3 regions of the Cytobacillus sp. Bac17 genome follow, and region 1 is predicted to be linked to each of the others. Evidence: riboswitches for the same ligand, from Rfam matches in the RefSeq annotation. Region 1 holds a riboswitch; each other region holds the start of a gene.

Region 1 (4,041 bases):
GACTTTCAGCTGAACAATCATAAAATATGTATTCGCCGGTCTCTTGATCATGGCGTACAACATCCGGTTCGCCTTCAGTTGCTTCCATTTCATTGAGTGACCACAATTTTTCAGGATTAGCCTCGAGCTTAGCTTGTACATCAGCCCACTCCACACCTTCATGACGGTGCATGTTTTTCTCAAAACGCGCTTTCAGAGTTTCCAGCAGTTCTTCACGCTGTTCTGGTGACAGCTCCATATTTCCCATTGTCAAATTAACTCCTCCTAGTTTTTACTCCATTATAATATAATTATGACCCTTAAGGGCTATTTGATAAAAGTGGAACAGCATTAACTTTTCATAAGCCACCTTCGGACTCGCTCAAGTTGATTTCCCGCTTCTCTGTCCGAACCTCCTATACCTTCGAACTCGCTCACGTTGATTTCTTCCCTTTCTGTCCGAACCTCCTCCACCTTCGGACTCGCTCACGTTGATTTCTCCCCTTTCTGTCCGAGCCTGCTCCACCTTCGGACTCCTTCACGTTGATTTCCCGCTTCTCTGTCCGAACCTCCTCCACCTTCTAACTAGCTAACGTTGATTTCTCCCCTTTCTGTCCGAGCCTGCTCCACCTTCGGACTCCTTCACGTTGGTTTCCCGCTTCTCTGTCCGAACCTGCTCCATCATCCTCTCTTTATGGAATAACACAAAGAAGCAAAAAAAAACACTAACAAATATGCTGCCATTTGTTAGTGTTTTCCAATCTATTATGAAGCTTGTTGCTCAAATCTTTCTTCTGCTGGAGGGTTAAATTGCCCTTCCCACTTGGCAATAACAATAGCCGCAAGTGAGTTCCCCACCACGTTAACAGCTGTTCGGCCCATATCAAGGATACGGTCGATGCCGGCAATAAAGGCAAGGCCTTCTGCAGGCAATCCAATTGTGCTGAAAGTAGCCAGCAGCACGACAAAGGATACGCCTGGCACGCCCGCCATTCCTTTGGATGTAACCATCAGTACTAACATTAACGTAATTTGCTGTCCTATGCTTAATTCTATGCCAAACATCTGTGCAATAAATAAAGAGGCAATTGCCTGGTATAAAACGGATCCATCCAGGTTAAAAGAATAGCCTGTCGGAATAACGAATGACGAAATATGTTTCGGGCTTCCCGCTTTCTCCATTTTGTCCATGATTCTCGGAAGCACTGTTTCAGAACTTGCAGTTGAGAATGCCAAAATCAATTCTTCTTTTATCATCTTCAATAATTTAAAGATGCTGAACCCGACAACTTTGGCCATTATCCCCAACACAACAAGAACAAAGAAGATCATGGCTCCATATACAGTAAGTGCCAGCTTGCCTAATGGAATCAATGAGGCAAAACCATACTTGGAAATCGTTACACCAATTAAGGCAAATACTCCGATTGGTGCATACTTCATAAATAGGTTTGTCACATAGAACATGGCCTTTGCCGTGCCTTCGAAAAATCTCAGTACTGGTTTTCCCTTTTCTCCAATTGCTGCAATTCCAAGGCCAAATACAACAGCAAAGAAGATAATCGCCAGCATATCGCCTTCAACCATGGCTTGTACAGGATTAGTAGGTACGATATGCAAAAATGTATCTGCTATCGACTTGCCTTCCTGCTCTTTATTGGTTTCAACATAGCTCGAAATGTCACTTTGCTGCAGGCTGTCCATATTCAGGCCGGCACCAGGCTGAATAACATTACCTGCAATGAGGCCCACCACAATAGCAACCAAAGTCATGCCAATAAAGTAAGTCAATGATTTACCGCCAAGCTTCCCGACGGCTTTTAAATCACCCACACCAGCAATGGCAACAATAATTGTTGATAGTACAATAGGAACAACAATCATTTTAATTAAGCGGATAAAAAGATCGCCAAAGGGCTGCAGCACACTTTGCGCCGTTTCACTTCCATAGAAAATACCGCCAATAGCGATTCCTAAAATAAGACCGATGAAAATTTGAGTGGCTAAACTTAATTTAATTTTTTTCATCAATTACCCTACCTTCTTGTTTAGTTTTATACGTGCTGCGCAGGCAAGGGAAACAAAGATGAGATCCTGATAAAAAAGAAAATCGACAAAAATGCTGGTTTTGTCAATTCACACTATTTCATATTCTCTTATGTTTCCTTAAACGCTGACGAGGTTAGCTTTCGGGTTAGGACTGCGGAAACAGTAAGCCCTTCCATAGTAGGATTCACCCCAAGCGGAAACTCCGCTGTAAATAATGGGTCCCCCGTTCTTAAAATAAGATTAAGCATAAATCACTATATCATTATATTATTTCAAGATATTTTTTGTAAATAGTTAAGTTTTCCCGGCAGTAAACTAAATGGCCTCTTTAACACACCAAAAAAAGCTGAAATTCAATGAATTTTCAGCTCTAGGACTTGTTATGGGAAATCAATATTAATAGCAATAATAAATATAAGGACTATCACGGATAATGCTGTATTTACTGACCACCACCTTATTTCTGCTTTTGTCAGTACACGGTCAATGATGAAAAAAGAGACAGCAGAAACAAGACTAAGTTCTTTTAATACTGAACCAAATAGAATAAAAAGGAGGCAATTTCACGATTAGTGTTTGCAATGAAAATCTTCTTGCTCAACCAATCACTGAACATCGAAGTGATTACTCCATAGGCAGCGACAAACATAAGATTTAAATAATATAAATTAACAAATGCATTCATATCAAAGACTGTTGGCACTGAAAAAATCAGTACAAATAACACACTGCTAAGAATGGATGTTAAGATCTTTCTCCTCAAAATAATGGACATTTCCCACTTGATCCTTTATAGAGGCTAAATAATAGACAGTAAATTTTATAAATTGAATATAAGCAAAACAAAAAAGGCATTTGGCTCCGCCTGCGCCAAATACAATGATAGCCACACATGCTATCCCCGCTAAATCTAAATTAGCATCCTTGTATTAAGAAAATTGAACGGGCTTGTAAACTTTTATTAAAATTCAAGGTGATAACACTCACGGTTAGCTTCATAATAATACCTCAATCAATATGCAATAAAAAATCCATGGCTTTGCTAAATGCTTCTTGTTCTGATTCTGCATCATATCTGGAGGAATATGGATCACTGAATCCATGTTTCCCTTTAAATTTATGTACTTTAATTTTCTTTTTTTCTAAAGCTAATAGTAACTCATCAACATTAAAAGACTGCTCTTCTTGTGGAAAGAATAGCATTATGGGACACTGGGGTGTTAACTCTAAATAGTCCCTGATCCTTGAGCCGTAGTATCCCACTATACCATCAACACAATCTCCCTCACTGCACAGCCAGGCAACAGTTGCACCTATACTAAATCCAATGATATATATTTTTTCGTATTCATCTTTAACATCCAATAATAGATCTTTTATTTTTTGGGCAGCTCTGTCGAAACCTGCATGTTCCATAAAATGGCGATAAGCGGCTTCCTCATGAGAATATTCAAAAGGTATCTCTCGCTCTAATAAATGGGGGCATGTCACATCAAAACCCTGCTTTGATAATAATTCGCAAAAACTCTTTATATGTTGATTAATTCCATAGATTTCGTGGATTACGAGGATTAAAGAATTAGAATTACTCTGTCTTATCATGATTATGACCCTTTTTCTCCATATTTCTTCTCCCATTCACCGATCCATTTTTACACCTTATTCCATAAGAAAAATTATTCTATATTTAAATGTTTTATTCCTTCACATCTAACACCCCTATTAATCAGAAAAGCCGCCTATACGGCAGCTAGACTTTAAAAATGCACCATTATGAAATTAAACAAAAGCTTCATATTCAGCTTTAAGGTTATTGATGATCGTCTGAACAGGCAGTATTTCTTTAATTTCATGGACTCTTGCCCCCGCAAATACAAGGCCATTCTCGCAGTCCCCATCCATGGAAGTTATCAAGGAATCCATTGTACAAAAGCGATAAGAGCAGTTTTTCAGGCAATCGATACAGTTCTTTATTTTCACCTTTTTATTGTCAGCTATCTGCTCTGTAAAGTG
Region 2 (4,041 bases), on a different contig from region 1:
CACCCGGAGGCGATGCCAAACCTGGTACCTGGGTTATTTTGGGTTTTGTTTGCTCGATCAGCATCCCCCTCTGCTAATTGAAGGATCAATTCCTCCTTTTCTTTAACAAGTACGACACCGGAAAAACCAACATTTTTAATTACAGACCTTAACCTTTTATCATAATCCCTAAATAACATGAGTATTCCCCTTTAAGTAATATTCCATTGACCTAAAGCAATGCGGGACAGTAATAGCAGACTCTATAAAACATATAACGGATTTAAAGAGGATGATTCCTCCAAATGAAAGAGTCGCTTAATCTTTTAGTATTTTATAAATATTTTTCAAAAGCAGTAATAGTCAGTGATTCATTTATTTCCATTTTCTTCAGCTCTTTAAAACCATTCTTTAAATAAAAAGTGACAGCAGGGGTATTCTTAGAGCCTGTTGTGACAATCATTTTTTCATTCATCGGCCTCAGTTCAATGAAGTTCAGCAGCTTTTGTGCAATTCCCTTTCTAAAATGTTCAGGATGCACAATCAGTCTATGAATATCTAAAACATTATTTTCCTCTTTAAAAGAAATCACACCGCATAATTTTTCACCTATAAAATACCCAAGGAAGGTTTCTCCGGTTATTCGCAAGTCATCAGCCGTATCCTTCAAAGGCGGTAAATCAGGACATCCAATGATTTCAGCCTCAATTTTATACGCAGGAAGCTGGACACTTAGAACTTGCACAGCAGCTTTTCGATCTTTAATATCAATTTCCCTAATCATTATGGTCCCTCTTTTTATATTAGTTTTAAGATAAACTTCTCTATCAAGGATAAATTCCCTCTTTTTTGGACGAATGAAGACCTTCCAATTTAAAATTTAACTAGGGGTGAATAGGATGAATTTAAAATATGAAGTGATAACAGAAGAGAAAATCAGACTTTGCCGGGATTTATGCAATAAGCTGATGGCTTTTCAGAAATCTAAGGCACATATAACACCTGAGCGTTTTGACAGCATGAATTTTGAAACTAGAATGATTCCATCCGTAAAATCATCTTTACATAATTATATAGAGATCGTTAAGGACGATGAAGAAATCGCGGGCTATGTCTATTCCAATGTTTCTCCTAAGGAAGCCTGCTCCAATGATTTCGCCATTTTTTTTGATCTGACTTCAGTCGGGAAAAGGCATGTTGGCTGCTTATCTCAATTCTTTATAAAAATGCTACAGACAATATGGAATTGGATCAGTTCTTTTTAACATGCCGATGGAATGGTTAATCCAATTTAAAGATGTGGAAGATTATTTTATCTATGTATCAAATAGGAATACAGAGGCTCTTGAATTTTATACTCTCAAAGGGGTTACTGTTAGTCATGAGATTCTCGACGGCTTTATTACAGTTTTGCGCAGATAAGAAAGGCCATTCCCACTGGAGCTGACAACAGGAAAAAACTTTCCCAGTAATCAATAAGCTGCCGGACCAATAGGATAAATGCAGAAGCGACATTAATCCAGCGGATATCTTAGCTGGATTTTTTCAGGCATATTTTCATCAGCAATATCCCCAAAGCCAATATACTCATAATCCTAAAAAATAATGGTGGACATTGTCATAAATCTTGTTATAATTCTAAAAGAAATTACTTTGAAAAGGGTGCTTTATGGGAAATACATGCAGATATGTTGTAAGTGCCACTGGGAAAAACGGCGAGACTTATTATACGCAATGCAAGGACAAAGAAGAGTTAAAAGAGTGGCTGGCCGAACATGAAGACAAGCTGAATAAGAAGGAACTAAAAGTGAAAGACAAAAAAAGACATCCTCTTTTAAGCTGGCTTAACTTCTAATCTTATTGCTAAAAACCAAATTGACCTTTCCTATTAAATTACTATTTGAATGATAGTAACCTTAGTAAACCTAGATAAGAAAATCGTATGATTTACAACTTTTATGATTATTGTTAATATATTAAAAAAACATTAATAATTTTCGCTTAATCTTAATTGAGCGGGGGAACCAACTGTACTTTTTTAATAAAAGCACCTGGGGTGAATCCTTTTATAGGTAGGGTACTCTCAAGACCCGAACCCGACAGCTAACCTCGTAAGCGTGTTGAGAGGGAACACTGCATAAATGCACAGTGGTTATTACCTCTGTGTTTTTTTGTTGCCTTTTTTAGTTAGGTTTATGTTTTTTGGGGGTAATATAGGAAAGGCAAAATATTTTTTGTGCGAGATTTACATTTTTTTACATCATTTATTTCATTGGAGGAACGTGTATGAAATTATCTACTAAAATTATTCTTGCTTTGATCGCCGGGGGAATCACAGGGCTGTTGATTAATTTATTTGCACCTGGCATTTTCCCCGAGCTTGACAAGTTTTTGTTTACTCCGCTGGGAAAAATCTTTTTAAATCTCATCAATATGCTGGTTGTTCCGATCGTCTTCTTTTCCATCACCCTTGGAACAGCAGGCCTCGGTGATCCTAAGAAGTTGGGAAGAATTGGGATTAAGACAATCTCCTACTTCCTGGTTACCACCAGCATTGCAATCGTCATAGGTCTTGCTTTGGCAGCTGTTTTCCAGCCAGGAAACGTTGGTGAATTCGACGTAACAAACGTGGAGTACGAATCGAAGGAAGCTCCTCCTGTCTCAGAGACACTATTAAATATTATTCCAACCAATCCGGTAAAAGCCTTCACGGAAGGCAATATGCTTCAGATTATCACTTTTTCTATTTTTGTCGGATTTGCATTAACCATGCTCGGCAATAAAACAAAAGGCATATTAAACCTTATTGAACAAGGCAATGACATGATGATGTACCTTGTTAACCTGGTTATGAGGTTCGCTCCTTATGGAACGTTTGGACTTATCGTTTCTGCTGTAGGAAGTCAGGGTCTAAGTGCCATTAAAGCTATGGGACTTTATATGATCGTAGTTCTTCTTGCGTTATTTATACATGCGATTTTAACCTATGGAGGTTCTATTGCTTTACTTGCAAAGAAAAACCCGCTATGGTTCTTTAAAGGCTTTGCGCCGGCCATGGGGGTTGCTTTCAGTACATCAAGCAGTAATGCGACTCTGCCGATTTCCATGAATACGGCCCAAAAAAATCTGAAAGTTCCTGAATCAATCAGCAGCTTTGTTCAGCCTCTCGGTGCAACCATCAACATGGATGGAACAGCCATCATGCAGGGAGTTGCAACTATTTTCATTGCCCAGGTATATAATGTTGATTTAACATTGACACAGCTAATCACGGTTGTCCTTACTGCCGTTCTTGCCAGCGTTGGTACAGCTGGTGTGCCTGGTGTCGGTTTGATTATGCTAGCGATGGTTCTTAACTCTGTCAATCTTCCTGTTGAAGGTATCGCATTAATCATTGGGATTGACCGTCTGCTTGATATGACGCGAACAGCAGTTAATATTACAGGTGATGCTGCCTGTGCAGTAATTGTAGCGGAAACGGAAGCAAAGAAAGAGGCCGTTAAAGCCTGAATGCAAAATAGCACCGGTTATCCGGTGTTATTTTTTTGTGGAAATCTCTTCCTCCCTGCTTGTTTCATTATTCAAATTCATTGATTTTCTATTATTTTTTAGTATAATTAGATTCATAACCATCACGTAACAGTTTGGAGGAATCCTCATGGGGCTGAGAAGTTAAGAATAGGAGAATTGGCTGAAAAAGCAAAGGTTACTAAGAGAACGATTGATTACTATACTTCACTCGGACTGCTAAAAGCAGAACGTTCCCCTTCAAATTATCGCTATTATGATTATTCCGCCATCGAACGTATTGCTTTTATCGAAAAATGTAAAGCGGATGGTTTGTCGCTGGAGGAAATAAAGAAAAAAGTTATCGGCCGATTTTCTGAAGAGGTAGATGTTCTTGAACTAAGGCTCAAAATTCAGGATCTGGAGGAAGATGTGACAAAAGCACTTTCACAGCTTAAAAAATCTGATCCCGAAAAATACGAATATGTCAAAAAGAATATTTCACATGAAAGCTTATCATTAATTCAAACATTGCTTTTATTGCTCAACTGATAT
Region 3 (4,041 bases), on a different contig from region 1:
TTATCTTTATCCAGCCGCCTGGCGATTTCATTTTGGCTTAATCCGTCTTCTTCCCAGAGAAGCATTAGAATCAGGTTCTGCTCCGGGGCAATATTTAAGTGGGCTAATTTAGTCTTAATATAGCTTGTTAAGGTCAGGTCTATTTGATGGATCTTAATGCTTATATAGTCATTAAATCTGGTTTTCATTTAAAATCCCCTATCCTATTTATGGTGGAAAATTTTATTGAAACTAAATTATTCTGTCCTATACACCAGATAACTTTCCTTCACTTATCCAATCATGATTTTCTCTTCTGCAAATTTATATTTGGCCTTTCCTTTTCTTCGGGCAAGTGCAAAAGCGATTGTGATTGGCCCTACTCTTCCTGCAAACATCATAAATGCAATTACCCCTTTTCCTGTTGCACTTAATTCAGGTGTGAGCCCCATCGACATGCCTACCGTGCCAAAAGCGGATATCACCTCGAATAAAAGGACGTTCAATGGAGCATTTTCTGTTATGGATAAAATAAATAAGATAAAGAAGATGAATCCTATTGAATAGACGGTTATTGTAAAAGCTCTGACAATAAGATCCTTTGGAATTCGCCTTCCCATCAGGCTCACTTCATCTTCTTCCTTTATCAGCGCTCTGACTGCAAGAAAAATCAAGACAAAGGTAGTGACTTTAATGCCGCCGGCGGTACCTCCTGATCCCCCTCCAATGAACATGAGCAGCATTGTTACCAGCTGCGAACCTAAAGTTAATTCGCCAGTATTCAAAGAATTAAATCCAGCCGTTCTCGGGACCACACCATGAAAAAAAGCCCCCAATAGTTTATCTTTTAAAGGCAAATTGGCAAGTGTCCCAGGATTATCATATTCAAGCGCAAAGATAAATACTGTTCCGAGAATGTTAAGAATCAGCGTCATCAGGAGGACCAATTTTGTATGCAAAGAGAGCTTTTTCAAACTCTTGTTTCTTTTTACATCAAGTACAACGATATAGCCGATACCTCCGATTATTAACAGGAAGCTGAGTGTCATGATGACAGTAAAATCACCAGCATATTCAGTAACGCTCCTGAATTGGCCCATTATATCGAATCCGGCATTATTAAAGGCAGAAACCGAATGGAAAATGCCATAATACAATGAGCGGGGAAAGCCAAAATCGGACGACCAGCGAATAGCCAATATCAATGCACCGATCATTTCAGCGATTAATGTAAAGCCGACAACGAATTTAACCAGCCTGACCATCCCTTCAATCGAAAGCTGATTTAAAGATTCCTGGATCATCAGCCTTCCTTTCAAACCAATGTTCTTTCCAAGCATGATAGCTATGAGAACCCCAAATGTCATAAATCCAAGGCCGCCAATCTGTATGAGGACCATCAGTACAATCTGGCCAAAAACAGTAAATGTGGTTTGGGTATCCACTACCACGAGACCTGTTACACATACAGCAGAAGTCGCCTCAAAAAGTGCATCGATAAACGATAAATGATGTCTGTCTTTCGTAGCAAAAGGCAGCATCAGCAGCAGTGTGCCTACACCAATTAAGATTAAGAAACCGACCGAAAGCATTTGTGCCGGATTCATTTTTATCCAGTTATAGGATCGTCCCATTCTCCTCATTCTTTTATGCTCCTTATACAATATAAGGCTAACCCCTTATTGGTATTTTTTTATCGGCAAGGCTTATACTCCATGCCTCTCAAATCTGCCAATCCCTTTATTGTGTCCCATTACAATCAGGACGTCGCCCTTTAAAATAACCTCTTCAGCTGATGGAGTAACGATTATTTCCTTCCCGCGCTGAATCCCCACGATATTACAGCCATACTTTGCCCTAATATTCAATTCAGAAAGGGATTTTCCGGCAATTTTATCTGTAGCCACAATCTCAACCATACTGTAATCTTCAGACAGCTCAATATAATCAATCATTTTTTCCGAAACAATATGGTGGGCAATCCGCTTAGCCATATCCCGCTCCGGGTGGATAACACGATCAACGCCAATTTTTTCGAGCACCCTGGCATGATACTCATTATGTGCCTTTGCCCACACCTTTGGAATCCCCATTTCTTTTAATAACAAGGATGTCAATATACTGGACTCAATGTTTTCACCAAATGAAACAAATGCATGATCGATATTTTTTATCCCTGATTGCTTTATGGCAGCTTCATCAATGCCATTGATTTGAACTGCATATGTCACAAACTGTGCGTATTGATTTACTTTCTCCTGGTCTACATCAATTGCGAGCACTTCCACTCCCAATTCATGAAATTCCTTTACGAGACTTCCGCCAAAGCGGCCTAAACCAAATACTGCATACTGTTTTTTCATTGAAGAAATTCCCTTCTTTTTGAAAATGAACACAAAAAAACCACTCTTAAAAAAAGAATGGCCAATGGTTTCCATCAACCCTTCCCTCGATTCGGCTTACGGAGTTAGCTGTCGGATTAGGGATTGAGAGTATCCCTTCTTAGCCTTAATATGCTAAGATTCACCCCAAGATAAACCAGGTTTATCAAAATTGGTTCCCCCGCTCATAATGATTCAGCAAAAAGGTTACTATGAAATTAATAAATATAAATTACTCCCATGGAAATCTCTTGTCAATCTTTTTTTCAAAGTAAGTAAAATAAAAAGCACTTCCCAGTAACGGAAAGTGCTTTCCTGAAGATTATTCCCAAATTGCTGATGCCCACTCGGGATGATCTATAAATGGATTGCGGTTATGCTGGTAATCAGAATAGATGATTTCGTTTCTTCTCCGCTCGTTATCGTCTACCGGATCTTCCTTATGCCACTCAAGCAGGACAGACATTTTGCCATGATAAGGAGCAGAGCCATTATTGACCTGATTGTTTAGCTCCAGATCCACTTCTCCGCTGTCTCCTTCATAACGGACAGCCATATAAAAAAGCATCCTCGCAACATCGCCTTTTACTGTATCCCTGGGTTCCCAGGAATCTGAATCATAGTAGTTTCCCAGTGCCTCTGAATGCTGGGTGCCCCCATCGTCAAAGTCAAGATTCCCTCTCGAGCTATTTACTGAAGCATCTGTTGGCCGCAAATGATGCAAGTCTGTTCCCGGACCCATAGCTGTTCCAAAGTCCCCGTGAGATTTAGCCCAAACATGCTCCCTGTTCCAATCATTGACGCCAGAACCATTGGTGAATTTCCCCTGAGAGCGGCCAGTATACAAAAGAATGACGTTATTGGGATTGGCAGGATCTTCATCTGTCTCACGCAGTGCTTCCCATACATTCGAATAGGAAATTTCCGTGTGATCATCAATGATAGTGTGGAGGGCTGTTTTTAAAGCCTCCCCTGTTTTTCCGTTTGCAGCATCATAATATCCTCCTGGTTCAGGGCCGGGAATGACTGTTCCATCACCAGCTTGTTCGAAGGCCGTCCCATCTTTTAGCCCGGGATGAGAGAAATAGGCGGTAAGTGTTCCGGTTACCTTAATTTTTTCTCCAATCAAGGATGGATTGGATTTTAAGCCGAAAGCAGAGCGAAACGTGGAAGGAATTTGAACATAAAGCATCTTAGCTGTGCTGGTCTCTGATGGACTATCCGCCAGGGCCAAAGCATAGTCATTAGGAAACTGGCTTGAAATAACCGTATTTGCCGCAGTCGGCTGTCCAACCACATAGCCTTGAACAGTTTTGGAAGAGTTGTTTTGAGTATTGATTCCCTGTGAAACGGAATAAGGTGATGTCCAGGAGCCATCCCCGGCAGCTGCCCTAGTTATAGAATTTTGAATGGGCTGCATCACGATCAGAATGACAGTAACCAGAATAAAAGTTAACAGCAGGCCTTTTTTCTTACGATTCAGCATTCATTCGCCTCCATATTTTTTTGAATGGACTTAAATAATCAGAAAAGTCACAATTCCACACAAGTATAAATGAACACCTTCGGCCATATCATGAGGTTTTGGTCCCAAAAGTTTACTTTTCACACAGAATTTACAAACTTAACTTTGATGCAATTTTTTTAAAGTGCTTACTTTTTTAAAATGCCCAGATACTCA

What was found. A riboswitch is a leader RNA that binds a small molecule or an ion and turns the genes downstream of it on or off. The one in region 1 is predicted to bind cyclic di-AMP.
Region 2: linked by a shared signal. The riboswitch ahead of NR125_RS19360 (dicarboxylate/amino acid:cation symporter) and the one ahead of NR125_RS06870 (cation:dicarboxylate symporter family transporter) in region 1 are both predicted to bind cyclic di-AMP.
Region 3: linked by a shared signal. The riboswitch ahead of NR125_RS19315 (potassium channel family protein) and the one ahead of NR125_RS06870 (cation:dicarboxylate symporter family transporter) in region 1 are both predicted to bind cyclic di-AMP.

The regions. Positions count from the first base shown of each region.
Region 1 is NZ_JALJRC010000003.1:53,521-57,561, forward strand. It holds gene NR125_RS06865 (DUF4256 domain-containing protein) at 1-247, opposite strand, end outside; gene NR125_RS06870 (cation:dicarboxylate symporter family transporter) at 745-2,007, opposite strand; cyclic di-AMP (ydaO/yuaA leader) riboswitch at 2,136-2,285, opposite strand; gene NR125_RS06875 (hypothetical protein) at 2,555-2,803, opposite strand; gene NR125_RS06880 (dienelactone hydrolase family protein) at 3,037-3,666, opposite strand; gene NR125_RS06885 (NAD(P)H-dependent flavin oxidoreductase) at 3,808-4,041, opposite strand, start outside.
Region 2 is NZ_JALJRC010000018.1:97,717-101,757, forward strand. It holds gene NR125_RS19335 (serine hydrolase domain-containing protein) at 1-179, opposite strand, end outside; gene NR125_RS19340 (GNAT family N-acetyltransferase) at 314-763, opposite strand; gene NR125_RS19345 (hypothetical protein) at 879-1,244, shown strand; gene NR125_RS19350 (hypothetical protein) at 1,252-1,401, shown strand; gene NR125_RS19355 (hypothetical protein) at 1,649-1,834, shown strand; cyclic di-AMP (ydaO/yuaA leader) riboswitch at 1,968-2,113, shown strand; gene NR125_RS19360 (dicarboxylate/amino acid:cation symporter) at 2,266-3,489, shown strand; gene NR125_RS19365 (MerR family transcriptional regulator) at 3,667-4,038, shown strand.
Region 3 is NZ_JALJRC010000018.1:92,274-96,314, forward strand. It holds gene NR125_RS19305 (MarR family winged helix-turn-helix transcriptional regulator) at 1-188, opposite strand, end outside; gene NR125_RS19310 (TrkH family potassium uptake protein) at 273-1,643, opposite strand; gene NR125_RS19315 (potassium channel family protein) at 1,686-2,342, opposite strand; cyclic di-AMP (ydaO/yuaA leader) riboswitch at 2,421-2,571, opposite strand; gene NR125_RS29955 (endonuclease) at 2,683-3,846, opposite strand; gene NR125_RS19330 (DinB family protein) at 4,014-4,041, opposite strand, start outside.